One region of the Mesorhizobium sp. M1A.F.Ca.ET.072.01.1.1 genome, then DNA from elsewhere that is predicted to be linked to it. Evidence: predicted binding sites of a transcription regulator. Region 1 holds the regulator's gene; each other region holds the start of a gene.
What was found. Region 1 encodes PhoB, which activates phosphate uptake and scavenging genes when phosphate is short. Its sites were predicted from a motif close to TGTCATNNANCTGTCAT; they were not measured.
Positions count from the first base shown of each region.

Region 2: the regulator PhoB is predicted to act here: its motif matches at 3,479-3,495, upstream of EOA32_RS31055 (acetoacetate decarboxylase).
Region 3: the regulator PhoB is predicted to act here: its motif matches at 5,694-5,710, upstream of ppk2 (polyphosphate kinase 2).
Region 4: the regulator PhoB is predicted to act here: its motif matches at 5,834-5,850, upstream of EOA32_RS18020 (LTA synthase family protein).

Region 1 covers NZ_RZSF01000138.1:607-9,147, reverse strand. The annotation lists gene EOA32_RS19355 (CHASE domain-containing protein) at 1-1,177, opposite strand, end outside; gene EOA32_RS19350 (ATP-binding cassette domain-containing protein) at 1,309-2,109, opposite strand; gene EOA32_RS19345 (sugar ABC transporter permease) at 2,122-3,486, opposite strand; gene xylF (D-xylose ABC transporter substrate-binding protein) at 3,724-4,764, opposite strand; gene EOA32_RS19335 (ROK family transcriptional regulator) at 5,113-6,348, shown strand; gene phoB (phosphate regulon transcriptional regulator PhoB) at 6,665-7,354, opposite strand; gene phoU (phosphate signaling complex protein PhoU) at 7,374-8,078, opposite strand; gene pstB (phosphate ABC transporter ATP-binding protein PstB) at 8,099-8,541, opposite strand, start outside.
Region 2 covers NZ_RZSF01000344.1:246-6,361, forward strand. The annotation lists partial or broken gene EOA32_RS31040 (efflux RND transporter periplasmic adaptor subunit) at 1-574, opposite strand, end outside; gene EOA32_RS31045 (TetR/AcrR family transcriptional regulator) at 722-1,255, shown strand; gene EOA32_RS31050 (patatin-like phospholipase family protein) at 1,420-2,580, opposite strand; gene EOA32_RS31055 (acetoacetate decarboxylase) at 2,573-3,355, opposite strand; gene EOA32_RS31060 (3-hydroxybutyrate dehydrogenase) at 3,572-4,360, shown strand; gene EOA32_RS31065 (sulfurtransferase/chromate resistance protein) at 4,527-5,345, shown strand; partial or broken gene chrA (chromate efflux transporter) at 5,342-6,116, shown strand, end outside.
Region 3 covers NZ_RZSF01000089.1:1,243-9,783, reverse strand. The annotation lists gene EOA32_RS14900 (DUF6163 family protein) at 186-608, opposite strand; gene EOA32_RS14895 (enoyl-CoA hydratase/isomerase family protein) at 605-1,648, opposite strand; gene EOA32_RS14890 (DUF2066 domain-containing protein) at 1,816-2,631, shown strand; gene hemB (porphobilinogen synthase) at 2,809-3,840, shown strand; gene EOA32_RS14880 (dihydrofolate reductase family protein) at 3,987-4,634, shown strand; gene ppk2 (polyphosphate kinase 2) at 4,677-5,597, opposite strand; partial or broken gene EOA32_RS14870 (aldo/keto reductase) at 5,862-6,904, shown strand; gene EOA32_RS14865 (glycosyl transferase family 90) at 6,943-7,914, opposite strand; gene EOA32_RS14860 (GntR family transcriptional regulator) at 8,029-8,541, opposite strand, start outside.
Region 4 covers NZ_RZSF01000122.1:2,780-11,320, forward strand. The annotation lists gene EOA32_RS17990 (small ribosomal subunit Rsm22 family protein) at 1-49, opposite strand, end outside; gene EOA32_RS17995 (YnfA family protein) at 51-374, opposite strand; gene EOA32_RS18000 (cyclopropane-fatty-acyl-phospholipid synthase family protein) at 446-1,729, opposite strand; gene rplI (50S ribosomal protein L9) at 1,960-2,544, opposite strand; gene rpsR (30S ribosomal protein S18) at 2,754-3,002, opposite strand; gene rpsF (30S ribosomal protein S6) at 3,002-3,496, opposite strand; gene EOA32_RS18020 (LTA synthase family protein) at 3,857-5,803, opposite strand; gene fabD (ACP S-malonyltransferase) at 6,061-7,002, shown strand; gene EOA32_RS18030 (ribbon-helix-helix protein, CopG family) at 7,031-7,234, shown strand; gene fabG (3-oxoacyl-[acyl-carrier-protein] reductase) at 7,308-8,045, shown strand; gene EOA32_RS18040 (acyl carrier protein) at 8,359-8,541, shown strand, end outside.

The sequences.
Region 1 (8,541 bases):
TCGCCTGCAGCCGCGCCGAGAATGATGCCGAGAACTCCTTCACGTCGGTGGCCTGCGAAGCAGTCTGCCGCGCGATCGCCAGCACCCTGGTGATCGAGTTCTTGATGCGGTGCTTCATCTCCTGCAGGATCAGCTCCTTTTCAAGCAGGCTCTTCTCCGTCGCCTCATGCAGCAGCGACTTCGCCTCATAGGCGCGCTCCTGATAGCGGGCCACCAAGGCAATCGCCCCGGCGAGCAGCAGACCGAACAGCCCGAGCATCACCGGGATGGCGCGCGAGGAAGGCAGCGCGAAAGCGCTCGTCGGCCGAAACAGGACAGTCCAGGGTCGGCCGGCCACGACGATATCCCGGCGCGCCAGCAGCTTTCCGCCGAGCGATTCGGCCGGCGGCGCCTCCGACCGGAACAGGAGATTGCCGGCACCCGGCTGGCCGTCGAAGATTTCGACGTTGACCGGCAGCAGCGGAGCCTTGCTGAGCGCCACCTGGAACAGATCGCGTGCGCGGAAGGAGGCGTAGAGGAAGCCGGCGGTCGAGGAGCGGCTGGCATCGATGACGTCCGGGGCCGTTTCCACGTTCAGCCGCACGAAGACCAGAAATCCGGGGAAGGTCTGCTCCAGCCCTTGTCCCTGGCCAAGTTGAACGAGCCCGCTGGCATGCTGCTGGTCGTCGGCCATGGCCTTCTCGATTGCCGCCCGCCGTGCCGGGTCGCTGAACATGTCGAAGCCGATGATCGACTGGTTGGAGGTATCGAGCGGCTCGAAAAGCACGATGGGCGTGCGCCATTGCTGCTGCGTGATGGCCGGATAGACCGGGTGGGCCGAACCGCGAGCGCGCAGGATGTCGCGCTCGAGCGTGGCCTCGTCGCCGGCCTTGGCCAGCCTCAGGAAGCCGATGCCGCGCAGTCCGGCGAAATTGTCGTCGATGTCGAGCGCGGTGAGGAAGGCCTTGAACTCGCCGCGTGTGATATCGCCGTTTCGAGCATCGAACAGCGCCTCGGTCGAGCGCAGCAGCGACAGATGCAGGTCGATGCGGCTCTCAATGCGGTTGAGCGCATCGTCGGCGGTTCCCTCGAACTTGATGCGCGCCGCCTCCTGGGTCGCGAAATAGGCGAACCCCGCCATCGTCAGGCTGATCAGCGCGACGGCGATGAAGGCGACGATCGGGAAAAGCTTTTTCAATGCAGGGTGCGGCCCATGGACGGTTGGCCACCTTTATGGGCAAGTCTCCGCGCCAATACAATGGCAAGGCCAACCCAACGCCGCGATTGGCTCATCAAACAAGTCGCAAATTAGCCAACCAATTTATGGTCTTAGGCCGCGATTTTCAGCGCTCCCGGGCCTGGCATGGCGCCCGGCGGGCACTTGCCCAGAATGATCATGCCGAGCACCTCGTCCTGGGTCACGTCGCTGGTGCGCGCCGTGCCCACGACCTGGCCGTTCTTCATGACGCAGACCCTGTCCGCCAGCTCGAACACGTCATGGATGTCGTGGCTGATCAGGAAGATGCCGATGCCGTCGGCCTTGAGCTGCCGCACCAGTTCGCCGACCTGGGCCGTCTCCTGAGGGCCGAGCGCTGCCGTCGGCTCGTCCATGATCAGGATTCGCGCGTTGAACAGGATCGCGCGCGCGATCGCCACCGACTGCCTCTGTCCGCCGGACAGCTTGATCACCGGCTCCTTGAAGCGCTGGAAGCGCGGATTGAGCCGGCCCATCACCTTGCGCGCTTCGGCCTCCATGGCGACGTCGTCGAGCGTGCCCCAGGCGGTCATCAACTCGCGGCCGAGGAACAGATTGGCGGCGGCGTCGACATTGTCGGCAAGCGCCAGCGTCTGATAGATCGTCTCGATGCCGTATTTCTTGGCGTCGCGCGGGTTGGAGATTGCTGCCTCCTCGCCGTTGACGAAGATCTGCCCGGCATCGCGCTTGTAGGCGCCGGACAGTATCTTGATCAGCGTCGACTTGCCGGCACCGTTATGGCCGAGCAGCGCCACCACTTCGCCGGGGAAGAGATCGATGGAGGCGTCGTCGACGGCGCGAATGCCGCCGAAGGCGATCGAGATGTTGCGCATGTCGACCAGCGCGGCGCCGGCGGGAGCGTTCTTGTCTGCCATGATGCTGCCTCCTCACACCCGCTTGCGGTAGATGGTGTCGAGCCAGACCGCGATGACCAGCACGGCGCCGACGACGATGCTTTGCAGCGGCGAATCGACGCCGAGGAGCACCATGCCGGACTGCAGCGACTGCATCAGCAGCGCCCCAAGCATAGCGCCGAGCACGGTTCCCGAGCCGCCGGCGAGCGAGGTGCCGCCGATCACCGCCGCGGCGATGACCAGGAGCTCGTCCAGCGTGCCGAGCGCATTGGTCGATGAATTCTGCCGCGCCGACGAGATCGCCGCGGCGATCGTCGCCAGCACGCCCATGATCATGAACACCTTCATGGTGATCCAGCGCGTGTTGATGCCGGCAAGGTTGGCCGCTTCCGGATTGCCGCCGATGGCAAAGACATAGCGGCCGAAGCGAGTACGCTTGGTGATGAAAGTCATGACGAGGCCGACGGCGATGGCCATCAGCACCGGAATGGCGATGCCGTGGGCAATGAACAGGCCGCCTTCGGGGACGGTGAGGTTTTTGGCGGCGGCATAGCGGTTCACGATGCCGACCGGCCACGGATAGGAATTGGCCAGCCACACCGCGCCCATGATGACTGCGCAGGTGACCGCGCCGAGCAGCGTCTCGGCCCAGATCGGACGCAGCGGGAAACGGAAGCGCTTGCGCTGCACCCTGCCGTTGAACAGCGCAAACACCACGGCAACGCAGGCGACGATCCCGACGATCCAGCTCCATTTGGCGCCGATCGAGCCGGCCGGTCCGCCGCCCATCAGCTGGAAGGTGGCGTCGAGCGGCGCCACCGTCTGGCCGCTGGTGACCCACCAGGCAGCACCGCGCCAGACCAGCAGCCCGCCAAGCGTCACGATGAAGGCCGGCACTTCGAGATAGGCGATGACGAAGCCCTGGAAGGCGCCGATCAGCAGGCCGAGCGCCAGGCCGATCAACAGTGCCAGCACCCAGATCCAGGGATTGCCAAGCTCGAGCCCAACCATTCGCACCAGGAAATGCACTTGGGCAAAGCCCATCACCATGCCGATCAAACCCTCGGCGGATCCGACGGAGAGGTCGATGTTGCGCATGACGATGACCAGCACCATGCCGGAAGCCATGATGGCCACGGCCGAGGTCTGCACCGACAGGTTCCACAGGTTGCGCGGCGTCAGGAACGTTCGGCTGTCGAAATCGAGCGGATTGACGCCGAGCCGCAGGCTCGAGATGACATGCAGGCCGATCCAGATGATCAGCAGCGCACCGACCATGCCGAGCATGCGGGTGTCGAGCTCGGTCGCCTTGAGGAAGCGCCCGACGGTGCTCAGTTCGGAAGCCCGCGCGCGATCCGCCGCCGGGTTTGCCGGCGTATCAGAGGTCGTGTCGGTCATGATCTCCTCCCACCGGCTTGCCGTCTGGCGCGGATGCCGGACCACGATGCTAGAGCAATTCCAGGAAAAAGTGCGTAGCCGCCTGGAATTGCGCGGAAACAAACGGCTGGAGCAGTTCGGCGATCCTGCCGGACAGTGAACTGCCCCAATGGTCTCCGGCTTCAGTACGCCCGAAAGCCTTTGGAGAAACGCCGCGGCCGTTGGGCCGCGGCGCTGCGTTTGAACCTGACGGCCAGCTTAGTTGCAGACCGCGACGCTGCCGGCGGCAACGCCCGCGCAGACTTCATCCTTCTTGATCCAACCCGCGTCGATGACGAGGTTGAGATTATCCTTGGTGATTGCGACCGGGGTCAGGAACAGCGACTTGACGGTGTTGCCGCCAGGCGTCGTGAAGTCCTTGGCGCCCGCGATGTCGGTCATCTTCTTGCCGTCGGCGAGCTGCGAGGCGATCTCGGCGGCGTGCTTGCCGAGCTCGCGCGCGTCCTTCCACACCGACACCGTCTGGGTGCCGAGCGCGATGCGGTTGAGCGCGGCATGGTCGCCGTCCTGGCCCGAGACCGGAACGGTGCCGGCCAGCCCTTGCGCCGTCAGCGCCGCGACGACGCCGCCGGCGGTGCCGTCATTGGCCGCCACCACCGCGTCGACCTTGTTGTCGTTGGCGGTCAGGAACTGCTCCATGTTCTTCTGCGCGTTGGCGGGCAGCCAGCCGTCGGTATAGGCCTCGCCGACATTCTTGATCTTGCCGCTGTCGATGGCTTCCTTCAGCACTTCCATCGAGCCGGAGAACAGGAAATCGGCATTCGGGTCGGCGCCCGAGCCCTTGATAAAGACGTAATTGCCCTCGGGCTTGGCCTTGAACACCTCGCGGGCCTGCATGCGGCCGACTTCCTTGTTGTCGAAGGTCAGATAAAACACGTCCTTGTTTTCGATCAGGCGGTCGTAGCCGACGACCGGAATGCCTTCGTCGAGTGCCTTCTGCACCGCCGGCCCGATCGCCGAGGCGTCCTGCGCCAGGATGATCAACGCATTGGCGCCCTGCGAGATCAGGCTTTCGACGTCGGTCAGCTGCTTGCCTGGATTGGACTGTGCGTCGGCGGATATGTACTTGTCGCCGGCGGCCTCGATCGCCTTCTTCATCGCCGCTTCGTCGGTCTTCCAGCGCTCTTCCTGGAAATTGGACCACGAGACGCCGATCACCTTGTCCTTCGCCTCGGCGACCGACGCCAACGTCAACGACATGACGACCCCCGCCAGCATGGCGGCTGCGAATCTCTTCATGATATCCTCCCTGCGCCCCTCGCGGCGCGACCCAGATTGGCCCGAAGACCATGCAAAGGCTTTTTTTCGAGCCTCGAAAAAATACTGATCCAAGGCTAGGGCGCTGTCAACTGCAATTCTGACGGTTTTTGACGTGTCGCGTACTTTTTTTCGAGACCCGTAATAAATAATGACAGTGCCGACCGCTTCTGCCACTATCGGGGAACAGTTCGGAGGAGGCGCAGCCCGCGTCCACCGAAACTTGTAAAAACCCGGACGGTTCGGGTGCCGGCGTCCGGGTGAATCGATCTGGCGCGTCGCCGGGTCCTGTGCATGATCGAGAGGCCGCGCTGACTGGGAGGAGAAAAAATGTCGGTCGGAATCCGCCACGACGATCTGCGCCGGCGCAACCGCGCCATGGTGCTCTCGGCCCTGCGCCGGGCCGGCCAGCCGTCGCGCACGGAAATCGCCGCGACCACCGGGCTCAGCCATTCGACCATTTCGGCGATCTCTTCCGACCTGATCCAGGAAGGCATCCTGGCCGAGAGCAAGCCGAGCGAGACCGCGTCTCTGAAGCGCGGCCGGCCACAGGTGGGCCTCGCGCTCAAGCCTGAGGCGGCAGCGGTGGTAACGGTGGTGCTGTCGCTCAATTTCCTCTCGGTCGCCGTTATCGATTATGCGGGCCAGGTCATCGCCGAGGAGCAGCGCCGCCTCGATACGCTCACCATGCCGCGCGACGAGCTGATCGGCGAATGCTTGGCGATCGTGCGGCGCCGGCTGGACGATCCGGACCTCGACGTCGGCAGCGTCGCCCGCATCGCCATGGGCATCCAGGGCATCACCGATTCCCATGCCCGCGCCATGCTATGGTCGCCGATCACGCCGCTGACCGACATTCCCTTCGCCGACATCCTGGAAAAGGAATTCGGCATTCCGGCCACCATGGAAAACGACTGTAACATGATGGCGGTGGCGCTGCAGTGGCGCGATCCCGACCGCTATCGCGACAATTTCATCGCCATCCTGCTCTCGCACGGCATCGGCATGGGCCTGGTTCTGAAAGGCGAGCTGTTCACCGGCACACATTCTTCCGGCGGCGAGTTTGGCCACATGATCCATCGCCCGGGCGGCGCGCTCTGCCGTTGCGGACGCCGCGGCTGCGTCGAGGCCTATGCCGGCAACTACGCCATCTGGCGCAGCGCCATGAAGATGAGCGAGGACGCCGAGCCGGTCGATGTCGGCGACGCCGACATGCGGGCGCTCGCCGCCAAGGCGCGCGAGACGGATGGCCCGGAGCGCGAGGCCTATCGCCGGGCCGGGGAGGCGCTGGGCTTCGGCCTCGGCAGCCTGTTCGCGCTGATCGATCCAGCGCCGGTCGCCATGGTCGGCGTCAGCGCCGCCGCCTTCGACCTGATCGAGCCGGCGCTGCGCGAGGCGATCGGCCAGACCGCCGGAGGCCAGCATTCAAACTCGATCTCCTTCGATACCGAGCCGAACGAATTGCCGTTGATCCGCGAAGGCTGCGCCGTGCGCGCGCTGACCTTCGTCGACCAGGAGATTTTCGCCCCGGGCGTGCAGGCAAGAGCGGGCAAGAACGTGGCCTGAGCAGCTTCGATAGCGATCGTTGGCTTCTGTGCGTCCTGCAGACGGCGGAGATTAGCGAAGGCCCCGCAGCTTCGTCATTCCAGGGCGGAGCAGGAGCGAAGCTCCGTCGCGGAGACCCTGGAATCCATGCCATTACCTCAATCGTCGGATGAGCGGAGCAGAATTTCTGCACCGCCGCGGCGCGTGGAAGTCGCGTGGAGTGTCGGGTCTGCGCCGCGTGGCGACGCTTCGTGCTCCGCCCGTGGACGGCGAAGCACCAGCGTCTCGATAACCCGCCAGCGCAGATAGAACCCGTCAGACCTTCGGTGCCCTGGATCTAGTCTTCCCTGATCGCGTAGCCCGCCCCGCGAATGGTGCGGATCACATCGGGCATCCGGCCGTTGTTGACCGCCTTGCGCAGGCGGCCGACATGCACGTCCACGGTGCGCTCGTCGATATAGATCGTCTCGCCCCAGACATTGTCGAGCAGCTGGCTGCGCGAGAACACCCGGCCGGGATGCCGCATCATGAATTCGAGCAGCCTGAACTCGGTCGGGCCGAGCCGGATCTCGCTCTTCTTGCGGTAGACGCGATGCGATTCGCGATCGAGCACGATGTCGCCGACCTTGAGCACGCTGGACAGCACCTCCGGCTTGGCGCGGCGCAGCAGCGCCTTGACCCTGGCCATGAATTCCGGCGTCGAGAACGGCTTGACCAGATAGTCGTCGGCGCCGGTCGAGAGGCCGCGCACCCTGTCGCTTTCCTCGCCGCGCGCGGTCAGCATGATGATCGGCAGGCGTTCGGTCTCGGGCCGCATCCTGAGGCGCCGGCAAAGCTCGATGCCGGACACCGCCGGCACCATCCAGTCGAGCACCAGAAGGTCGGGCACATTCTCCTGCAGGCGGATCTCGGCCTCGTCGCCGCGCGTCACCACCTCGACCTGATAGCCCTCGGATTCGAGGTTGTAGCGGAGCAGCACCCCCAGCGGCTCCTCGTCCTCCACCACCATGATGCGTGGCGCGATCATTTAGCAGGCACCTTCGCTGTCAGGCCGCCGGCGCCGACATCGCCGTCTCGTCCTGCTTAGGACGATTCGCGGGCAATTGCGTGCCGGTCAGCACATAGTAGGCGTTCTCGGCGATGTTGGTGACGTGGTCGCCGATGCGCTCCAGATTCTTGGCGCAGAACAACAGATGCGTGCAAGCCGTGATGTTGCGCGGATCCTCCATCATGTAGGTCAACAGCTCACGGAAGACGGCGGTGTATTTGACGTCGATGCGCTCGTCGTCGTTGCGGAGCTTGGCGAGCGCCGTGGCGTCGCCGGCCGCGTATTCCTCGATCACGCCCTGGACCTGGATCAGCACCAGCTGCGCCATCGAGTCGATGGAGTGCGACAGGTCGCGCGGCGCGGCGCTGACGCCGACCGAGCCGACGCGCTTGGCGATGTTCTTGGCAAGGTCGCCGATGCGCTCGAGATCGCCGGCCATCCGGATGGCGCCAACGACGTTGCGCAGGTCGTCGGCCATCGGCTGGCGTTTGGCGATCAGCGTGATGGCGCGATCGTCGAGCTCGCGCTGGCGCGCGTCCATGATGGCATCGTCGGAGACCACGCGCTGCGCCAGCGCGTTGTCGGAATTCAGCAGAGCCTTGGTCGACGCGCCGACCATCGAGCCGGCAAGATCGCCCATGTCGCGGATGAGCTGGCTGATCTGCCTCAGATCCTCGTCGAAGGAAGCGACCGTATGGGCCATGGTTATGTCCTCGTATGAACTCAGCCGAAGCGGCCGGTGATGTAGTCCTGCGTGCGCTTCTCGCGGGGCGAGGTGAAAATCTTTTCGGTCCGGTCGAATTCGATCAGCTCGCCGAGATACATGAACGCCGTCTGCCGCGAGACGCGCGCCGCCTGCTGCATGTTGTGGGTGACGATCACGATCGTGTAGTCGGCCTGCAGCTCGTCGATCAGCTCCTCGATCTTGGCGGTCGAGAGCGGATCGAGCGCCGATGCCGGCTCGTCCAGCAGGATGACCTCCGGCTTCACCGCCACCGTGCGGGCGATGCAGAGCCGCTGCTGCTGGCCGCCCGAAAGGCTCTGGCCGCTGGCGTTGAGCTTGTCCTTGACCTCGTTCCACAGCGCGGCGCGCTTCAGCGCCTGTTCGACGCGATTGTCCATCTCGGCCTTGCTTATCTTCTCATACAGCCTGACGCCGAAGGCGA
Region 2 (6,116 bases), on a different contig from region 1:
AGTTGCCGGGCGCCAGATATTGGCCAATGTCGATCTTCGGAATGCCGACCGTCCCGGTGAAGGGAGCTGCGAGTTGCTTTTGGTCGAGCACGGCTTGCAGCTTGTTCACTTGCGCGGCCGATGCGGTCGCCGCCGCGCGCGCGGCATCAAGCGTAGCGTCGGTGCCGACGCCACGCCGCTGCAATTCCAGCGCGCGGGTCAGCGCCGCCTGGTCGGATGCTGCCTGAGCCTTCTGTGCCACCAGATCGGCCTTCTCGACGGCATCGTCGAGCTGCAGAAGCACAGCGTCGGCCGCAACCTTCTGGTTGGCGTGGAAGAGGATGTCCTTGACGATGCCGGCGGTCTCGACGGTCAGGTCGACGCCGCGCACGGCGTTGACGGTGCCGATCGCCTCGACGCCGGGCGTCCAGTTCGAAGGCTTCGCCACGATGGTCGACACTGTCGCCGCCGGCGGTTTCATGGTGGCGAAAAACTGCTTGATCGCATTGTCGCGAAACAGGTTGAAGCCGACGATGCCGGCGCACACCACGGCGAGCAGCAGCAGAATTCCGGTGATGATGAAGAAGCGCTTCACGGATAGTTCCCCTCGAGCCGGCAACCGGCAACGTCAATTGCCGGGACACATATCGACGATAAATCCCGATTTCAAATTGCGGGCGCCTTACTGTACCGTCTGGACGGTCTTGTCAATTCCACAAGGCCTAATGTAAGGGAAGGCGTGATGAAAGCTCGCAGGGCAAACTCGCGCGACAGGATACTTGCAGCGGCAGCCGACGTGGCGCGCGAGGCGGGCCCGGGAAGCCTGTCGCTCGACGCCATCGCCAATCGGGCCGGCGTGTCGAAGGGCGGTCTGCTCTACAATTTCCCGACCAAGGCCAAGCTGATGCAGGGGCTGGTCGAGAATTACCTCAGTGCTTTCGAGCAGGCGCTCGAAGAACGCACGGCCGAGGCAAGCGATGAAAGCGCGCTCGCGGCCTACATACGGCTCTCGGCCGATGATTGCGAGAAGCCGAAACCTTCGGCCTCCTGGATGTTCTCCGCGATCGCCGAGGATCCGGAATTCCTCACGCCGATCGAAGCGTTCAAACGGCAGCTGTTCGAAAGGCTGAAGGGGGAAACGGACGACCTCGGCTCGCTGCTGGTTTGTTTCCTCGCCATCGAGGGGCTACGCAGCATGAATCTTTTCGATTCAGACGTGCTGTCGCAGCAGGAGCACAAGCTCCTGGTTTCCTCGCTTCTCAAGATAGCCGGATAGGTCGCAGGCTCACATCAGCGGCGGCAAAGACGCTGAGACAAAGACGGCGCCTTTCGCGGCGCTCTCTTCATTTGTATCCAGTGCGTGGAGCGAGCGCTCACCGGTACGCAAAAAGACCGCCGGATTTTTCCGACGGCGCGGTCATAGTTGCCGAATGAAAGGTATCAGGTCGGGTCTTCGCGATGCAGGTCGTGGATGGCGACGCCTTCGACATTGGTCGGCAGCATCAGCCACTGCTTGTGACGCAGCGTCCGTTCGGTGTCCTCGAGGCCCATCTCCCAGTGCTCGCGCATCGAGGTGCCCGAGAACTCATAGTCCTTGGCGTGGCCTTCGTAGCCTTTGTGCTGGTAGATCAGGTGGACGATGTTGACCACGCCGGCGTCGGAATAGTCGGCAATCAATTCCTTCTCGCCCTCTATCAGAAATTCCGGCGGAACGCGCTTCAGTGCATCGAGCAGCTTCATCTTCAGCGCATGGATGCGCTGGAAATTGTCGGTGTTCTGGCGCGTGCGGCTGGAATACATGATGTCCTTGTGACGCGACAGCACGTCGGCCATGCCGCGCGGCAGCACGCCGCGAGCGCTGAACAGGTCGACCTGGAAGACCAGCGAGGTGCGGTCCTCTTTCTGGTCGAGCAGATATTGCAGCGGCGTGTTGGAGACGATGCCGCCGTCCCAGTAGTACTCGCCCTCGATGCGGATCGAGGGGAAGGCCGGCGGCAGCGCGCCGCTCGCCATGATGTGCTCCGGTCCGATGCGCACCTTGTCGGTGTCGAAATAGACGAAGTTGCCGGTCCTGACATTGACGGCGCCGACACTCAGCCGCTTTTTACCGTCGTTTAGAATGTCGAAGTCGATCAGGCTTTCCAGCGTGTCCTTCAGCTCGGCGGTGTCGTAGAAGCTGGTAGCGCCTTCCGCCCCCGGCAGCTGGAACCAGGGATTGGGATGGCGTGGCTTGAAGAAGCCGGGCTGGCCCATAGTCATCGTCATCCACGAAGAAGTGCGGTTGCGGATGTCGCGATAGATGTCGCCTTCGGGCGTATAGGCCCAGATCTTCCGGCCCGAGACCGTCTGCCAGAACTGCTCCAGCCGCTGCAGGCGCCGGCTCGGCTCGTTGCCGGCGATGATCGATGCGTTGATCGCGCCGATCGAGACGCCGGACAGCCAGGTCGGCTCGCAGCCGGCGTCGGAGAGCGCCTGATAGACACCGGCCTGATAGGCGCCCAGCGCGCCGCCCCCCTGGAACACCAGGGCGATGCGGTCGTATTGCGCCGTTATTTCCTCGATGGTGGCGGCTGCCGTGTTTTTTGGGGTGCGTTCAAGCACGAGCCTTCTCCGGCTGGATTGCGCTGGTCGCGGACCGGCCGGCGAGATAGTCGTGAACGACCTCGCCCAGTCCGAGCGTCAGATCGGCGATGAAGTGGACGGCCGAGACCACCTCCACTACCGGCAGCTTGGCGACGTCGGCCATGACGTGCGGCCGAAGGTCGAGCGCGGCCGGCGCCGTCCAGGCTTCCTTCAGCGTCACGTCGGTGAGGTAGTAACGGACCAGCTCGCAGATGCGCGGGCTGCCGTCGACATGCGGGATGATCTTGACCAGAAAGTTTGGCGCGGCGAGCGAGGCGAGCACCTGGTCGTGGTCGGCCTCGCGGTGCTTGTAGCCCATGGTGCCGGTGGCGCAGAGCACGCTGCCATAGTGGAGGGTGCCGACCACCACTTCGCCCTCATGCACGATCTTGGGGCTGGCCAGCTTCTTCGGGAATCCCCAGAGCTCGCGGCCGCCGGCGATCGGCGCGTCGTCGTCGAGATACATGGAATGGACATAGCCGCCATGTTGTCCGCCGAAGCGCACAGGAATCACCTGACCGGTCTCGGTATAGTCGCCGAAGCCGGTCGAATCCGGCATGCGGATGAACTCATACTTGACCAGCGGCTCATCGATCTCGAGCGGCTTCGGCACGACGGCTTCCAGCGCCTCGCGCGTCGTGCGGTAGGTGATGATGATGTATTCGCGGTCGAAGAAACGGTAGGGGCCTGGCGGAAAGGAAGGGTTGGTAAGCGGCATCGCATAGGCGCGCTTCACGACTTCGGCGATTTCCAAGCTGTTCACCCTTCAGGAATGACACACGCGACACGCACAGGGATTATGTTGCACGGCACCATGACAGTGCCATGTACGCCCTAGGACCGCCAGCTTCCTGTCGCTCGAACTGCATCACAACATTGTAATCGCACCGAAATACGGGCATGGCATTGTTATGTTGCGGCGCACAAACTATGTGGTCAACAGTCCCTCCCTCCACGTGCGAGATCTGCCATGGGTTCCCTGTCTTCCAAGAATGCGCTCGTCACTGGCTCGACCAGCGGCATCGGCCTTGCAATCGCCCGCGCCTTTGCCGCCGAGGGCGCCAACATCACCATCAACGGCCTGGGCGATGCCGCGGCGATCGAAAAGGAGCGCGCCGGCATCGAGAGGGATTTCGGCGTCAAGTGCCGCTATTCCGGCGCCAACATGATGGACGGCGCGGCGGTCACCGCCATGATCCGCGAGGCCGAGGAGGCGTTCGGCAGCCTTGACATCCTGGTCAACAATGCCGGCATCCAGCATGTCGCGCCGATCGACGAGTTCCCCGACGACAAGTGGGAAGCAATCATCCGCATCAACCTGCTTGCCGCCTTCTATGCCATCAAGGCGGTGCTGCCGGGCATGAAGAGCCGCAAATGGGGCCGCATCATCAACACGGCCTCGGCGCATGCGCTGGTCGCCTCGCCGTTCAAGTCGGCCTATGTCTCGGCCAAGCACGGCATTGCCGGCCTGACCAAGACGGTGGCGCTGGAAGTCGCGCAGGATGGCATCACCGTCAATGCGATCGCGCCCGGATATGTCTGGACGCCGCTGGTCGAGAAGCAGATCCCCGACACGATGAAGGCGCGCGGCATGACCGAGGAACAGGTCAAGCACGATGTGCTGCTTGCCGCGCAGCCGACCAAAGAGTTCGTCAGCGTTGAGGAACTGGCGGCACTGGCGCTGTTCCTGTGCTCGGATGCGGCCAAGCAGATGACCGGCACAACCCTGCCGATGGATGGCGGTTGGACGGCGCAGTAAGTGCAGCCTCCAAAGAAGGTGCGGGGCCGCGCCTCCCTCGACAAGAATTCTTGACAATCGTAGGGGAGCGTTCCAGCATCCTGGCTAAGGGGTTCCCCGCGACGACCCCGTGAGGCGTCAGCCCAACGATCGCGTCCAAACTCTCTTCGTTCAGGAGGTGGACGCCATGCCGTCAACAACTCAGATCACAGTGCCGCAGCTTGCCCGACTGGTCGGCTTGCCGGATGCACCTCGTCTCGTCGACGTACGCATCGACGACGACTTTCAAGCCGATCCGCGGCTGCTGCCGGCTTCTTACCGGCGCGACTTCAGAACCGTCTCGACCTGGGGGGCCGACTTCTCCGGATCCAAGATCGTGGTCATCTGCCAGCGCGGAGAGAAGCTCTCGCAAGGCGTTGCCGCGTGGCTGCGCCACGAGGGCATTCCGGCGGAATCGTTGGAAGGCGGTTTCGCGGCCTGGGCCGCCGCCAAGGCGCCGTTAGTCGCGGCCGACGCCATTCCGCCCCGCGACGGGAAGGGTCGCACCGTATGGGTCACACGTTCCCGGCCGAAGGTCGATCGCATCGCCTGCCCCTGGCTGATCCGGCGATTTGTCGATCCTGGCGCCGTGTTCCTGTTCGTCGACCCGGCCGAGGTGCCCCTGGTCGCGGACCGCTTCGCCGCGGTGCCCTTCGACATCGAAGGCGTGTTCTGGAGCCATCGCGGCAATCATTGCACCTTCGACACGATGATCGAGGAGTTCGGCCTGCGCACCGAGGCGCTCGATCGTCTGGCGCTGATCGTGCGCGGCGCGGATACAGCGCGTCTCGACCTGGTGCCGCAGGCTGCCGGGTTTCTCGCCGCGTCGCTCGGCCTGTCGCGCATGTTCCGCGACGACCTGGAACAGCTCGAAGCCGGCATGCTGCTCTATGACGCTTTCTTCCGCTGGTGCCGCGACGCCACGGACGAGACGCATAACTGGCCGGCTGGGGGTAAGCAACAATGACCGTGCTTGCCAAGGACAGCGCCGCGCAGCCGGTCGGTGTCCCGGCTGTGCCGACCTTCAGTGAAGCGACGCGGCTATGGGCCAAGATCGGCCTGCTCTCTTTCGGCGGGCCGGCCGGGCAGATCGCCCTGATGCACAAGGAACTGGTCGAGGAGCGCCGCTGGATCGGCGAGGAGCGGTTCCTGCATGCTCTGAACTACTGCATGATTCTTCCGGGTCCCGAGGCGCAGCAGCTTGCCGTCTATATCGGCTGGCTGCTGCACCGGACGGCCGGCGGCCTCGTCGCCGGGACATTGTTCGTGCTCCCGGGCGCACTGGTCATGCTTGCCTTGAGCAGTTTCTACATGCTCTATAACGACGCGCCGGTCATCGAGGCGCTGTTCTTCGGCATCAAGGCGGCGGTGCTGGCGGTCGTCGTCGAAGCGGTGATCCGCATCGGCAAGCGGGCGCTGAAGAACCGGGTCATGGTGGCCATCGCGGTGGCGGCCTTTCTCGCCATCTATGTCCTCAAGCTGCCGTTTCCGCTGATCGTGCTTGCGGCGGGACTCATTGGCTGGGTCGGCAATCGCTTTGCACCAGGGCTGTTTTCGGGCTCGGCACACGGCAAGGGCAACGCCGCCGCCGACAGAGGCGGCGTGGTCGACCTGATGTTCGAGCGCGGCGAGCTCGGCCACACCGTGCCGACCAAATGGCACGCAGCCCGGACCATCGCCATCTGGCTGCCGATCTGGCTCGGACCGGTGGCGCTGATCGCCGTGCTGGCAGGGGCGG
Region 3 (8,541 bases), on a different contig from region 1:
GACACTATCGAATACTCATAAAATTCGACTTAAACGCCAGGGCTAACAAGAGCTTACCGGTAAGAGGTTTCGAAAGAGGCTTAACGAACGGTCATACGAGCAAGAACAATTAACCTAAAGATTTAGCCAAGGGTTTTGGGGCAGTCGCCGACCCCGTATCTAGGTTCCTTACGCCGCCCGGCAAGCTATTGCCTGAGCTGGCGCTTCTGCAGCCAGATGACCACGCGGAAGACGATGTAGAGCAGCGCCACGCAGGCATGTGAGACGACGATCAGGATCCGGTGGCCGAAGAGATTGGGAAAACCGGCATACATGACGGTCTCGGTCGCCGCGCAGATGAACCAGATCACTGGCCCCCAGGAGGCAAGCATCCAAAGGCCCGCGGCGGCGAAAGGAAAGAAAACGGCAAGCGTGGCCGCGGCCACCTGCCAGTGCACCGGCATCAGATCGAAGCGCCAGAGCTCGCCCGGATAGATGCCGATCAGCCGGACCCAGTAGAGGACACCGAACAGCAGGCAGTAGCCGGCAATGACCCGCTGGAACCAGGCGAAGATGATCTCGGTGGTCGAGGGCTGCAGCACCACGCGCCTGGAGGTGACCTCGCTCACAGCTCGAGCTCCCCGGCCCCGAGCGGCGCGAAATACGCGTCGACATCGGCCGCGCTCACCGCATCGAGGCTGGCGGGCCGCCATTCCGGCTTCGAGCCCTTGTCGATGATGGCGGCGCGGATGCCTTCATAAAAGTCGTGGCCGGCCAGCATGCGGTTGAGGATGCGGAACTCCATCTTCATGCACTCGTCCATCGACAGCGTCGACCCGGCGCTGATCTCGCGCCAGGCGACGTTGAGGCTGGTCGGCGAGCGCGTCCTGATCGTTGCCAGCGTCTTGGCGCCGAAAGCGTCGGTGGCGGATGCCCGCTCCAGGCTGGCGACGATAGCGGCGAGCGAGGGTTGCGAGAAATGGCGGGCGATCGATTCCAGATCCTGCCGCTCGGTCTCGCGTCTTGCGGGTGTGAAGAAATCGCGCAACTCCGCGTTCGCGTCGCCGCTTGTGGCCAGCTCGTCAAGCAGCCCCGCCTGGTCCTCGGCCTTGATCGTGTGGGTGGCGAGGCCCGACCACAGTGCATCACCATAGCGGATGCGGTTTCCTGTCAGCCCCAGATACATGCCGAAGCTGCCGCCGAGATCGGGCAGCAAATGGCTGGCGCCAACATCGGGGAAGAAGCCGATGCCGACTTCCGGCATCGCGAATTGCGCGTTCTCGGTCAGCACGCGGTGCGAGCCGTGGAAGGAAATGCCGACCCCGCCGCCCATGACGATGCCGTCGATCAGCGCGACATAGGGTTTCCTGAAACGGGCGATGCGGGCATTGAGACGATACTCGTCGGCGAAGAAGTCGACCGGCGGCTTGCCGGCGCGGCCCGCCTCGTAAATGTGCAGAATATCGCCACCGGCGGAAAATGCCCTGCCCTCAGCCTTGACGACGACGACGGCGACGCCGGCATCGCCCTCCCAGGCGTCAAGCGCCTTGCCAAGCGCCTTGACCATGCGATGGGTGACGGCATTGAGCGCCTGCGGCCGCGTCAGTGTGACGACGCCCGCCTTGCCTAGACGCTCGAAGCGAATCTCGTCGCCTCCGCCAAAATCCATCGCCAGAGAATCCTCCTCTCCGCCCTTCCAGAGGGATTGAAGTGCTAAAGGCGGCATAGGCATGCGTCAATGGCAGCATCGCCGCGCTGGCGGCCAGCCGCTTCCGGTGTTAGGTAACCGGCAAAGTGTCGCGCGTAGGCGGCGCGACAGATTTCGAGCTAATCGACATGGCTGGGGTTTCTCGTCTCGTTGCTGGATTGGCAGGTCTCCTCTTTCTGGGAGTTGCGCCGGCCGCCGCCGAGGCAGCCTCCGAACTCTACCTGGCGCAGACGATCGTCACCGGCACCGGCGAGCCTAATCGCGAGATCGGCTTCAGGGATTGCCTGGACAAGGTGCTGGTCAAGGTTTCAGGCGATCAGCGGCTGACGCAGAAGCCGGAGATGCTGGCGCTGCGCAATAAGGCGGCTGACTTCGTCCAATCCTTCCGCTACCGCGACCGGCTGGAAGGCGTTCCGATCCATGACGAGCAAGGCACGCATGACCGGCCGCACGATCTCACCTGCCTCTACAAGCCCACAGTCGTCGACAAGCTCCTGGCGCAGCTCGGCAGCAAGCCATGGCAGGGCGAGCGGCCGCTGATTGCCGTCTTCATAACGGCCGAGCAAGGGGCGCGACATTTCGTGCTGACGGCCGACGAGGATCGCGGCCAGTCAATGCGCGAATCCTTTGCCAACGCCACGGCGCCGCTCTCGGTGCATGTCAGCTTTCCAAAGGCTAACCAGCTCGCCGGCCTCGACGACAAGGCGCTGCGCACTGCCGATATGGCAAAGCTCGACCAGCTCGCCCGGCAGGCGGGTGCCGACCGGGCGCTCGCCGGCAGCATCGTATGGAACGACAAGGAACTGGGCTGGATCGCCGACTGGCGGCTGGCCGAACACGGCAAAACCTATCAATGGCAGGTGCGCGGCGTCAGCTTCGACGAGGCTTTTCGCGTGGCTGTGAAGGGCGCGGCACAGATTCTGTCGGGGAATGGACAGCCGTAAACGTCGGCGCTGCCCTTCATCCGCCTGCGCCACCTTTTCCCCGTGAAGGAAGAGGGAAGTGCTCCAGCGCCGGCGATCCCTCCCTCGTTCTTCACGGAAGCAACTGGCACAATCGTGTCGCATTGGTCAGCGGCAGGGGCGCATGGTAAAAGCCGGGACGACAACAGAGTTTTGGCGATGAACAAGTTCACCCCCGCAAAGCCCGCCGGCGCCCGCAGCGTCGACGAGATCACAGGCAGCCGCAGGCTGCGGCGCATGCGCAAGGCCGACTGGTCGCGCCGGCTGGTGCAGGAAAACCAGCTCTCGGTGAACGATCTGATCTGGCCGATCTTCGTCGTCGAGGGCAAAAATGTGCGCGAGCCAATCGCCGCCATGCCGGATGTCTACCGTCTGTCGGTCGACCTCGCGGTGAAGGAAGCGGAGCGCGCCGCCAAGCTCGGCATCCCGGCGATCGCGACTTTCCCCAACATCGAGCTTTCGCTGCGCGACCAGACGGGCTCGCATATCCTCGATCCCGACAATGTCATCAACCGGGCCACCCGCGCCATCAAGGATGCGGTGCCGGAGATCGGCATCATCACCGACGCGGCGCTCGATCCGTTCACCAGCCATGGCCATGACGGCATCCTGCGCGACGGCATCATCGTCAACGACGAAACCGTCGAGCAGGTCACGGCCGCGGCCGTCATCCAGGCAGCCGCCGGGGCGGACATCATCGCGCCGTCCGACATGATGGACGGCCGCATCGGCGCGATCCGCGACGCGCTGGACGCCAACGGCTTCCAGGACGTGGCGATCATGTCCTATGCGACGAAATTCGCCTCGGCCTTCTACGGCCCCTATCGCGAGGCAGTCGGCACCGCCGGCCTGCTCAAGGGCGATAAGAAGACCTATTATATCGACCACGCGAATTCCGATGAAGCCGTGCGCGAGGCCGAGCAGGATCTGGCCGAAGGCGCCGACATGCTGATGGTGAAGCCGGGGCTGCCCTATCTCGACATCATCCGGCGGCTGAAGGACGAGTTCCAGATGCCGACCTTCGCCTACCAGGTGTCGGGCGAATATTCGATGATCAAGGCGGCCAGCGCCAATGGCTGGATCGACGGCGAAAAGGCGATGGTGGAATCGCTTCTCGCCCTCAAGCGAGCCGGCTGCGACGGCGTCCTCACCTATTTCGCGCCGACCGTAGCGGAGATGCTGAGGGGCTAGGCCCAGGCGAAATCTTAAATTCTCGCAGCGTCACCTGGGCGCCGCCCGACGAGACGATCGCTCGCCGGAAAATTCCGCTTGCATTATGCAATCAGTTAAGTTACCCCATGACTGCTTGCAAAATACAACTAGTTCACGAGGCGATCATGTCAAAGCTGCGCGTCAACGCTTTTACCCTGTCGCTGGACGGCTACGGCGCCGGCCCCGATCAGACTCTCGAAAGCCCGCTCGGCGTCGGCGGCGAAGGACTGCATAAATGGATGATCGGCACCCGCACCTTTCGTGAGATGGTGATCGGCAAAGACGGCGGGACCAAGGGCATCGACGACAGCTTCGCCGTGCGCAGTTTCGAGAATGTCGGCGCCTGGATCCTCGGCCGCAACATGTTCGGGCCGGTCCGCGGCGAATGGCCGGACGAGAGCTGGAAAGGCTGGTGGGGTGACAACCCGCCCTATCACGTGCCGGTCTTCGTGCTCACCCATCACAAGCGGGCGCCGATCTTAATGGAAGGCGGCACGACGTTTTACTTCGTCACCGGCGGCATCCATTCGGCGCTCGAACAGGCAAAGGCGGCCGCCAAGGACAAGGATGTGCGGGTCGGCGGCGGCGTCGCCACGATCCGGCAATATCTGAAGGAAAGCCTGATCGACGAGATGCATCTCGCGGTCTCGCCGATCCTGCTCGGCTCCGGCGAGCATCTTTTCGCCGGGCTGGACATGCCGAAGCTCGGCTACCGCTGCACCAGCCAGGTCGCGACCGCCTACGCGACGCATGTGATGATCGGGCGGGCGTAAGCTCGGCTCCCCCTTCTCCCCCTGTGGGAGATGGGGAAGTGCTCAATACTTTTCCGGCACATAAAGCTCGCGCGGCAGCACCTGCCGCTCGTAGGACGGGTTGAAGACGCGCTCCGGCAGCGTGATCTCCTCATGCGGCACGTCTTCGTAAGGCATTTGCTGCAGCAGGTGATCGATGCAGTTCAGTCGGGCCCGCTTCTTGTCGTTGCCTTCGACAATGAACCACGGCGCTTCCTTGATGTTAGTACGGGCGAAGGTCTCTTCCTTGGCCTTGGTGTATTGTTCCCAGCGCACGCGCGACTGCAGGTCCATCGGCGACAGCTTCCACTGCTTCATCGGATCGTGGATGCGCATCAAAAAGCGCATCTGCTGCTCCTCGTCGGTAATCGAGAACCAGTATTTCACCAGCGTGATGCCGGAGCGCACCAGCATGCGTTCGAATTCCGGCACGTCGCGGAAAAACTCTTCGACCTGATCCGCATTAGCAAAGCCCATCACCCGCTCGACGCCCGATCGGTTGTACCAGGAGCGATCGAACAGCACGATCTCGCCGCCCGCCGGCAGATGCGGCACGTAGCGCTGGAAATACCATTGCGATCTTTCACGCTCGGTCGGCGCCGGCAGCGCGACGACGCGGCAGATGCGCGGATTGAGGCGCTGGGTGATGCGCTTGATGACGCCGCCCTTGCCGGCCGAGTCGCGTCCCTCGAAGATCACCACCAGCTTCTTCTTGTGGTAGGCAACCCAGGACTGCAGCTTGATGAGCTCCGACTGCAGACGCAGCAGCTCGCGGAAATAGGTCGTCCGCTCGATGGAGGGCGGATGCGACTTCTTGTAGATCCTGGCGATCTCGAGCGAGAGCGCGGGTTCGGAAATCTCCAGCTCGTAGTCCTCGTCGAGCGTGTCCTCGAGTTCGGCTTCCAGCCAGTCCTTGGCTCCGGAATTCGTCTTGACCTCGTTCATTGCGCAGCTCCTGCCTGTCAGCCACTTTCGCCTCGGATGCGCTCCGGCCGCGGCCGGAAGCACAACTCCGTAAGCCGACTGAGATACAGACGCGCAATGACGGTTTTATTGCGAGCAGGAGCCGGCAACGCTGGACCAGCCGATATGTGATCGGCCCGTATCGATGGCGGGGCGACAAGCCGCCCGATTTGTCCTACAAATACTTCGCCTCTTCCCGGCGCCCGCGACGGCGCGCCTCTTCAAAACAAATCGCAAGGACCTGACATGGAATACCGCACGCTTGGCCGTTCCGGCCTGAAGGTTTCGACTTTGACCCTTGGCACAATGACCTTCGGCGGGACGGGCCCGTTCGCCGCGGTCGGCAATTCGGATCTTTCGCAGGCGAGCCGCATCATCGATACCTGCATCGATGCCGGCATCAATCTCATTGACACCGCCAACGTGTATTCGAACGGCCTGTCGGAGGAGATCGTCGGCGAGGCGCTCGGCGGCAAGCGCAAGAACGATGTGCTCATCGCCTCCAAGGCGCGCATGCGGATCGGAAACGGCCCCAACGACGAAGGCCTGTCGCGCCATCACCTGATTCGGGAATGCGAGAGGAGCCTGAAGCGGCTCAAGACCGACGTGATCGACATCTATTTCCTGCATGAGTGGGATGGGGTCACGCCGCTGGAGGAAACGATCGCTGCGCTCGACACTTTGGTCAGCCAGGGCAAGGTCCGTTATGTCGGCTGTTCCAATTATTCGGGCTGGCAGGTGATGAAGGCGCTCTCGATCAGCGACAGCCATCATCAGCCGCGCTTCGTCACGCAGCAGATCCACTACACGCTGGAAGCGCGCGAGGCGGAGTACGAGTTGCTGCCGATCTCGGTCGACCAGGGTCTTGGCGTGCTGGTGTGGAGCCCGCTGGCCGGCGGCCTGCTGTCGGGCAAATACCGCCGCGACAGCCCGACGGCCCGCAGCTTGGCGGCTGGTCCGAACCGCCGATCCGCGACGAGGACAGGTTGTGGCGGATCGTCGACGTTCTGGTCGAAATCGGCAAGGCGCGCGGCGTTTCGGCGGCACAGGTGGCGCTTGCCTGGCTGCTCGGCCGCCCGGCCGTTTCTTCGCTGGTGATCGGCGCCCGCAACGAAGCCCAGCTCAAGGACAACCTCGCCGCGGCCAGCCTGACGCTGTCCCTGGACGAGCGCCTGCGCCTCGACGACGTCAGCCGGCCGCCGGTGCTTTATCCCTACTGGCACCAGCAGCTCACCGCCAAGAACCGGTTCGGCCCCGCCGACCTGGTGCTCGACCGCAGCGATATCTGAGAATTCGCGCCGTGCTCCGCGCCCGAAAGGCGCGGAGGTCAGCCGGCGATAAAACGCCAGACTTCCGGGTCGGGTTCGACCTGGCCGCTGAGCACGAAATATTTGTAGAGGACGAGCAGCGATACCGCCCGCTCGTCCTTTTCGTTGCTGAACCGGCGGCAATAGGCGTTGGCCGCCGTTATGATGCGTTGGGCTTCCGCCGGGTGCTTTTCGAAATAGGCGATCTTGTCGGCGACGTCCGAAAAATCCGACGCCAGAGGCACGTAGTGGACATCGGCCTCGAGCTCAGCCTCGGCGAACCAGGTTTCGTAGGTCGGCGGCGGCATCAGGCAGAGCGAATTCGAGCTCATGATCCACTTGAGGTTCGTCGCCACGTCATTGCCTTCGAGCGAGACGATGTAGCGGAACTGCCGCTGCTGCGCGATCGTGAGATACGGCTTGCGATAGTTCTCCGGGGCGCTAGGCTTGGGCGAGCCGGCATCGCAAGACGGCAGGTCGCGCACGGCATCGACGAACCGTTTGCGGATCGGATTGTTGAAATGACCGCGCCAGACCGCCATCGGGCGCTTGTCGGCGAAGGACAGATTGTCCTTTGGCATGTTGAAATGGCGGAACTTGTCGAGCTTCATGATCACGGCGTTGCCGTTGTCGTTGCGGATCGGGCGATCCTTGACGATTGATGGCACCGCCGGAACGTCGACGACGTCGCCGAACTCGAGATCGATGAGCAGGTGGCGATCGAAGTAGCGGGCGAACTCCTTCAGGTCGTAATAGTACATGCTCCCGAACTTGGGTATTTGACTGGCGGGCACCGCCGCCGCGCTCGACACGAAGCTATGGTCGAGCCGGTTGTAGTAGTTGACCCGATCACGGACCGTTTTGCTGGAGAGCCGTGCCTGCTCCAGCCGGCGCGCAAGCCGCTGGCGAAAGAGAGCCTGCGGCGCCACATCGCGGGTGATGTTGCGTATGAAATAAAATACCCGCGCTGCGGTGCGTAAGGGCGAGGCCATGCGTCCGTCGTTTAAAGATGTCCGTCGCCTCCTACAGCATTGTGCCGAACATCTTGCAAGCCCGCCCAAGCTGACGAACTTGTTGAAGCTCTAATATTCGACGATGGCCGAGGATCAGGCAGCGACGACGGCAAAGCCCCTGGCGCGCAGGCCGCGCCGCTCGTCATGCAGCGAAGTCACCAGGCGGTCGCGGCTGCCGGCGATGTGGGCCGAGAGCAGCCGTGCCGCCTTTTCGGCGTCACCCTTTCGCACGGCAGCCAGGATGGCGTGGTGCTCGGCCCAGGCGCGGCCAAGCGCCGCCTCGTCGCGCACTTCCAGCCAACGCGCGCGGGACAGCCTCGTCATTGCATCGCGGACTCCCCTAAGCAGGAATTCATTGCCGGAAAGCCTGGCCAGCTCGATGTGAAAATCCAGACCAACGCGGTGCCATTCCTCGCGCGGCGTACCGGCGTCGCAGGAATCGAGCATCGCCGCGATCACCTCGATCCCGCTGCGATCTTCCAGCGACGCCGTCAACCGCACCGCCGCCACCTCGACCGCCTCGCGGTAGACGGCGATCTGGCCGAGCTCGGCGAGATTGATCGGCGCCACCGTCCAGCCGCGGCCGTCACGAGCGATCAGCCCTTC
Region 4 (8,541 bases), on a different contig from region 1:
TTTCGAGCAGGCTGTCGACGCCTTGCCGGAGCGCGGTGGGCAGTTCCAATTCAGGCTCCTCTTGGCGCGAGCAGGATCACCGAGGCGCCGACGATCGAGAGCGCGGCGCCGGCGAGGTCGAAACGGTCGGGGCGCACGCCCTCGGCCAGCCAAAGCCAGCCGAGCGAAGCGGCAATGTAGATGCCGCCATAGGCGGCGTAAGCGCGACCGGCGGCGCTCGTGTCGACCAGCGCCAAAAGGAAGCCGAACAATGCCAGCGACGCCAGACCCGGCACCAGCCAGAGCGGCGACTTCCCCAGCCGCCACCAGGCCCAGAAGCAAAAGCAGCCGGCGATCTCGGCAAGTGCCGCCGCGATGTAGATCAGGTAGTTCATGAAAAAGGCCTCGCGAACGAGACCTTTTTCGTGGCGTCAGGCCGCAATGGCAAGCGGCAATCGCCGCCGTTCTATTCCACCTTCTTGCGGCGGGTCGGTTTGACGGCGGGCGTCGCCGGCTCCTGATGGCCGAGGTCGCGCAATTCCAGCGCCTTCTCGCATTTGGCCATATAGTCGCGCGTCATCGGCAGCGTGTCGTTCTTCTTGGCGATCTGGAACTGGAAGATCACCAGGTCCTGCCAGCGGAAGGCGGCTTCCGAGGCCGCGAGGTAGAACTCCCACATGCGGCAGAAGCGCTCGTCATAGATAGCCTTCGCTTTGTCGCGGTTGGCGGCAAAGCGCTGGCCCCAATGCTTCAGCGTGTCGGCGTAGTGAAGCCTGAGAATCTCGATGTCGGTGACGATAAGGCCCGATTTCTCAATCGCCGGCAGCACTTCCGACATCGACGGGACGTAGCCGCCCGGGAAGATGTATTTGCGGATGAAGGCGCTGGTCGCCCACGGCACGCCGGACCGGCCGATGGTGTGGAGCAGCATCACGCCGTCGGGCTTGAGCAATGTCGCCGCCTTGTCGAAGAAAGTCCGGTAGTGGTTGACGCCGACATGCTCGAACATGCCGACCGAGACGATGCGGTCGAAGCGTTCGTTGAGCGCGCGATAATCCTTGAGGTCGAAATGCGCGCGGTCCTGCAGGCCCAGCGCATGCGCGCGGTCGGTGGAGACGCCCTGCTGCTCGGTGGATAGCGTCACGCCCTGCACGTCGACGTCGAAGGCCTTGGCGAGATAAAGCCCGAGGCCGCCCCAGCCGGAGCCGATATCGAGCACCGTCTGGCCGGCTTTGAGTCTCAGCTTGGCGGCGATGTGGCGCTTCTTGGCGACCTGCGCTTCGTCCAGCGTCATGTCGGGCTGTTCGAAATAGGCGCAGGAATACTGCATGTCCTCGTCGAGGAAGAGCTTGTAGAGCTCGCCGGAGAGGTCGTAATGGCGCTGCACGTTGCGACGCGATCTCGACGCCGTGTTGATCTGCTGCAAGCGGCGGAAGGCATGGCGCAGACCTTCGATGGCCTTCGACCAGGTCACGTCGATGCCGCCGCTGCCCATGTTCTGGAAAGCGATCCGCATCACCCCGAGGACGCCGCCCTCGGGGATGTCCAGTTCGCCGTCCATATAGGCTTCGGGCACGGCCAGCATCGGATCGAAGGTGATCGCGCGCTCGGCATGCATGGTCTTGATGTGGATGTGTACCGGTTCGCCGCTGCCGTCGCCGAACTTATGCGTCGTGCCTTTCGGCCCGGTCACTTTGAGGTCGCCGGTCCGCACCAGCCGTTCGAGAACGTGTTTCAACAGGATGTTCATGACCAAATGTCCCCTCAGACGGACCATCCGGCAGTCGGACCGAATGCCAAATCGAAAGTGCCACAGCGCATCGCCCGCGTCCAATCGACGCGCCACGCCGTAATCTGCAACAAGATATAGGGATTAGAAAAGTTCCTATTGGCACAAAAAAGCCCGGGTCGAAGACCCGGGCGTTGGTCCAGTCGGCGCTGGACGCAGGAGGAGCCGGAGCGCGGCTCCCGCCTTGTCGATCAGGCGTTGTCCTCGCCGCCTTCTAATTCGGCGTTCGGATCGAAGAAGTTCTCCGGCCGGGCGTTGTCGTTGATGTCTTCGCCATAGATGGCTTCGGCCGTCGTCAGCGTCTCGCCCTTGGCCTGGCGCTCCGCCTCATCGGCCGAACGGGCGACGTTGAGCGTCACCGTGACCTCGACTTCAGGATGCAGCGCGATCGCCACGTTGGAGAGGCCGATGGTCTTGATCGGCTGGTTGAGCTCGATCTGGTTGCGGCTGACGGAGAAGCCCTCGGCGGTCAGCAGTTCGGCGATGTCGCGGGTCGACACCGAGCCGTAGAGCTGGCCGGTTTCGCCGGCCGAGCGCACGACGATGAAGCTCTTGCCGTCGAGCTTCTCGGCGATCTGCGAAGCCTCCGACTTGCGCTCGAGGTTGCGGGCTTCGAGCTGGGCGCGCTGGCCCTCGAACTTCTTCTTGTTGGCTTCGTTGGCGCGCAGCGCCTTGCCCTGCGGCAGCAGGAAGTTGCGGGCGAACCCATCCTTGACCTTGACGGTTTCGCCCATCTGGCCGAGGCGGGAAATGCGCTCGAGGAGAATGACTTCCATGGTTTCGTTCCTTTGGTTTGGCGCCATCGCGGATGACGGCGGATTCCTTTGGGAACAGGTCAGGAAGCAAATGGCGTCTTCGCCGGTGTCGCTGTCCTGCCTGTTTCGGCACTTAGAGGTTTATGGCCTCAACTCGGGATTTGAGCCTGCCCATCGCGGCGCCCGTCGCCGTGGGCCGAAGCGGGCGGCAAGCCGCCCGCATCAATAGCTTAGCGAACCACGTAGGGCAGCAGGCCGAGGAAGCGGGCGCGCTTGATCGCCTTGGCGAGCTCACGCTGCTTCTTCTGGCTGACGGCGGTGATGCGCGACGGCACGATCTTGCCGCGCTCCGAAATGTAGCGCTGCAGCAGACGCACGTCCTTGTAGTCGATCTTCGGAGCGTTGGCGCCGGAGAACGGGCAGGTCTTGCGGCGGCGATGGAACGGGCGCCGGGTCGGGATCTGGTTGATGTCGACCATTATTCTGCACCCCCTTCAACGTTTTCGCGCGGACGGCGCGGACCACGGTCGCCACCATCACGGTCGCCGAACGAACGCGGGCCACGGTCGCCGCGATCGCGATCGCCGAACGAACGCGGGCCACGGTCGCCACGGTCGCGGTCGCCGAAGCCGCCGCGCTCGGAGCGCTCTTCGCGCTTCTGCATCATCGCCGAGGGGCCTTCCTCATGCGCTTCGACCTTGATGGTGAGGAAGCGCAGCACGTCTTCCGACAGGCCCATCTGGCGCTCCATTTCGTTGAGCGCGGCCGGCGGGCAGTTGATGTCCATCAGCGTGTAGTAAGCCTTCCGGTTCTTCTTGACCCGGTAGGTGAGGGACTTCAGTCCCCAGTTCTCGATCCGGCCGACCGATCCGCCATTGGCGGCGATGACGCCCTTGTACTGTTCGACAAGCGCATCAACCTGCTGCTGCGACAGGTCCTGCCGGGCAAGAAACACATGTTCGTAAAGAGCCATTATGTTTTTCTGCCTTTCTTCGTTTCTCTCACCGGCCCTCGCGGCTAAGCCTCTGCAACTTGTCTGACCCGGTCGCAAAGGCGCGCGGGGAAGAAAGGAGCATCACGAGACGGTCGAGAGCGGAGACACGGGAGGCCCAAAGCGCTTCTGGCTTCATGACGCGGCCCTCTAAGGCCACGGCCCTCCGTTCAGCCCCCAGCAAGGACCGGCAGATTGCCGGCGTCTATACATCAATTCGTGAGGAAGGCAAGGGCGGGAGAGAGGGCCGGCGGCTCCGCAGTGTCGCAGGCCTGGCGGCGCTTGCGGGAATTGGCTGACCCCGCGGGCCGCAGGTCGGCCATTCGTCGGAAGGCGATCCACTCAGCTCATATGCGCGACGAGCGGGACTACCGTCTCGGGGAAGAAGTCGGGCGCGACCCGGCGCTTGCCGAACATCATATCGTACTGGATCAGCCGGAAGTCGTTGATCTTCGGATCGATCTTCTTCTGCCTAGCCCAGTCGGGCGTCGCCTCGCCGGAGGGCGACAGCAAAAGGTTGCGGTCAACCACCCGGTAGTGCTCGCGCAGCGCGCCGAGGAAGCCGGTGTAATAAGGGTGGGTGATCCCGGCCGTGGTAAGGATATGATAGGGCAGGAAGGCGGGGCTCACCGAGCCCAGATTCTCGACCGGACCGGAGCGGTTCGACCAGATGATCAGCGGCGTGTCGTGATGCTCGAGCGCTGCCTCGGGCGTCGGCTCCTTGCGCGGCGCGACATTGTCCTTGAGGAAGCCGGTCTCGACATAGACCGGGCCGAGCGGCGGCAGGTGGTCGCCGAAGAAGGCGATGATGGTCGGCCGCTCGCGCTTCTTCGCCCAGTCGATCAGGCGCTGCAGGCCGCGATCGGCGTCGGCCGAGCCTTCGGCATAGGAGAGCAGCGATTCCCGCGCCCAGGTGCTGATCGGCGCGTCGACGCTATGGGTCGGATTGTAATAGCGGTAGGGCTCGTAGGGCCCGTGGTTCTGCAGGCTGACCGCGAACAGGAATACCGGCTCTTCGCTGGCATCGGCCTCGCGCATGATCTCGTCGGTCATCGCCGCGTCGGAGGCCAGCGGCCCGCGCTTTTCCATCGGCGGCAGCGTCTCTTCCGAGCGGAAGTCGCTGAAGCCGAAATCGGCGTAGACGGCGCCCCGGTTCCAGAACCAGTTGGTGCCCGGGTGGATGGCGCGCGCCCTATAGCCTTCGCTCTTCAGGAAAGTCGCCAGCGACGGCGTCGGCGTGCGCACATATTGCTGATAGGGAATCGAGCCCGCCGGCAGGAAGGCGTTGGAGAAGCCGGTCAGCGCCTCGAACTCGATATTGGCGGTCATGCCGCCGAATTCCGGCGAGAACATCGAGCCCGAGCGCAGCGCGCGCACCGTCGGGATCGGATCGGGCTTGATGCTGACGCCGGGAAGCTCCGTCGGATCCCAGAAGGATTCGCTCATCACCACGATGATATCGGGCTTCTGGTCGGGCACCGAGGCGGCAACCCCGGGACGCGCGATCGCATCCATCGTCTTCTCGGAATAGCCGGGCGGGGCCGAGACATGCGCCATCGGCACGTTGAGCGCGAAGGCGAGCGCGAAGCCGTTGGAGGCATAGTTCTCCTTCTGGTCCCACATGATCGGGATGATCTGCAGCCTGTCGCGCGTCCACGAGAAGGTGGCGTAGTCCATGATCGAGACGAAGAAGGCGAGCAGCGGCACGGCAAGCGTCAAGCGCGCCAGCCGTCCCTTGCGGCTGAGGATCGGCACACGCCGGCGCCAGAGCCGCCAGCCATAGACGAGCAGCGCGAGGCTGGCGACGATCGCCGCCGCAAGCAGCACTGCCGTCCAGGGGCGCTCGCGCACCAGAAGCGGCATCAGCGCCATGATCTGGCGGGCATAGAGGAAATCGGTCGGGTAGAGCGGATCGCCAAGATAGTGCGATTTCTGGTGACCGACAAAGGCCAATGCCAATGTCACCGGCGCGACGATCATCAGGCTTTGATGGCTGCGGCCGAGTATGGCGTCGAGCCCGATCAGCACCAGCGAAAAAACGATGATGGTGGTCCAGCCGGGCTTGAAGGGCTGCAGGAAGAAGTCGACTGTGCCGAAGAAGTCGCCGCGCACAATCCATTCGATGGCGAACACCAGAAGGGCGGAGGCAAGCAGCGTCGCCAGGCCGTAGCGGACAATCGGCCATCTGCGCCCCGGCAGATAGCCGGTGGACGGATCGTCTTCCAAAAATTGCGGCGCGGGTTTGGCCGCGCCTTTCCTGATCCTAGCCACTTTGCTTCCCCGGCCCATGTCACGCGTCTTCCACTCGCGTCACGCCACTGTCATCGAAATGTCACACAAAGCTAGCGCCTGTGGCGGAAATAAGAAGAGCCAGCAAACGATTCGTGAGCGGTTTTCATCAGGTGTGATCGCCAAAAAGCCTTTCAGAACAGGGAACTCGGCCGTTGTCCCGGCTGGAACAGTCGCTGAACTGGCGCTTGCGGGCTTGACTTGGCCGTCCGCCTTGCGCCAGAGGCAGGGAAAAACCAGCTGCTGGAGACGCTAACATGGCCGTCGCATTCACCTTTCCGGGACAGGGCAGCCAGGCCGTCGGCATGGGCAAGGACCTCGCCGATGCCTTTCCCGAAGCGCGCCATGTCTTCGAGGAAGTCGATGAGGCGCTCGGCGAGAAACTGTCGAAGCTGATCTGGGAAGGGCCGGAAGAAACGCTGACGCTGACGGCCAATGCCCAGCCGGCGCTCATGGCGGTGTCGCTGGCGGCCGTAAGGGCGCTGGAATCGCGCGGTTTTTTGTTGAACGGCAAGGTGGCTTATGTCGCCGGCCATTCGCTCGGCGAATATTCGGCGCTTGCCGCAGCCGGCTTCGTATCCGTGGCCGATGCCGCGCGGCTGTTGCGCACCCGCGGCAACGCCATGCAGGCGGCGGTGCCGGCGGGCGAGGGCGCCATGGCCGCCATCATCGGGCTGGAGCAGGCCGATGTCGAAGCCGCCTGCGCCGAAGCGGCACAAGGCTCTGTCTGTCAGATCGCCAACGACAATGGCGGTGGCCAATTGGTGATTTCCGGCGCCAAGGCGGCCGTCGAACTGGCGGCGAAGCTCTGCACCGAAAAGGGTGCCAAGCGGGCGCTGATGCTGCAGGTCTCGGCACCTTTTCACTCGGCATTGATGACGCCGGCCGCCGATATCATGCGCGAGGCGCTGGGCGGGGTCGCGAAAAGCGCGCCGGTGGTTCCCATCGTCTCAAATGTTTCGGTCACGCCGACCAGCGACCCGGATGAGATTGCCCGCCGCTTGGTCGAGCAAGTCGTCGCCCGCGTGCGCTGGCGCGAGACGGTGGAATGGTTCGGCGCCAAAGGTGTCGCGACGCTTTACGAGGTTGGCGCCGGCAAGGTGCTGTCGGGCTTGGCGCGACGCGTCAACCGCGATATCGCGACCGGCGCCATCGGCACGGCGGCGGAAGTCGAGGCGGCGCTGGCTGCTTTAGGATAAACAGGGAACTCTTGCCGGCAGGTGCGGCATTCTTACTTCCATCCGTCTTTCTCCCGAATTCGAGCATCGCCTCGACGATCTCTTGGCGATGACTGGTCGAAGCAGAGCCGAATACCTGCGTCAATTCGTTGAGCGTGGACTCGAAGATCTCGAGGACTATTACCTGGCTGCGGAAGTGCTGGAGCGGATCAGGCCTGGTGAAGAATCGGTCGTGAGCGCCGAGAACTTCTGATATGGCCTGGACAACGTGACAAATGCGGAACGAGGGTCGCTCGCGGGGCGTCCGGAAGAATGAGGTTGAAGCAATGTTCGAACTGACCGGCCGTAAGGCGCTCGTCACCGGTGCATCGGGAGGCATCGGCGAGGCGATCGCCAGGGTGCTGCACAGCCAGGGCGCGATCGTCGGCCTGCACGGCACCCGCGTCGAGAAGCTGGAAACGCTGGCCGGCGAGCTCGGCAACCGCGTAAAGCTCTTCCCGGCGGATCTGACCAACCGCGACGCGGTCAAGGCGCTCGGCCAGAAGGCGGAGGCCGATCTCGAAGGCGTCGACATCCTGGTCAACAATGCCGGCATCACCAAGGACGGCCTGTTCGTGCGCATGTCGGACGCCGACTGGGATTCCGTGCTCGAGGTGAACCTGACCGCCGTGTTCCGTCTCACTCGTGAGCTCACCCATCCGATGATGCGCCGCCGCCATGGCCGCATCATCAACATCACCTCGGTGGTCGGCGTCACCGGCAATCCCGGCCAGACCAATTACTGCGCCTCCAAGGCCGGCATGATCGGCTTTTCCAAGTCGCTGGCGCAGGAGATCGCCACCCGCAACATCACCGTCAACTGCGTCGCCCCGGGTTTCATCGAATCGGCCATGACCGACAAGCTCAACGACAAGCAGAAAGAAACCATCATGGCGGCGATTCCCACCCGGCGCATGGGCACCAGCGCCGAGGTTGCCTCGGCCGTCGCCTATCTCGCGTCCAATGAGGCGGCTTATGTCACCGGCCAGACCATCCACGTGAATGGCGGCATGGCGATGATCTAGGGTATTTGAGATTCAGGTGATGCCGGCCTGCAAACGGCGGCTTCCTGCGCTTCCGCTCCGGCCCTCGCAAGCCGCCATTTTCGGCTCGGCTTGAGCTGAATCTCACAATCTGGGCGACCGAGCTCCGGGCGCCTGTGAAAACAGCCATTTCGGCTTGGACGCCCGCTGTTTTTCGTGTAATGCGGCCGGCAACCCGGCGGTTCGGGCAAAAACCGGTCCTGTGGCGTTGCGTTTCCCACAAGACCATCTTTCAGCTTGATTAGCGGCATTCCGCCCGCTAACGAAGACAACACAACGTAAGACGAGGCCCCAAATGAGTGACACCGCAGAGCGCGTCAAGAAGATCGTCATCGAGCATCTCGGCGTCGATGCCGACAAAGTGACGGAGCAGGCGAGCTTCATCGACGATCTGGGCGCGGACAGCCTCGATACGGTCGAACTCGTGATGGCGTTCGAAGAAGAGTTCGGCGTCGAGATTCCAGACGACGCCGCCGAG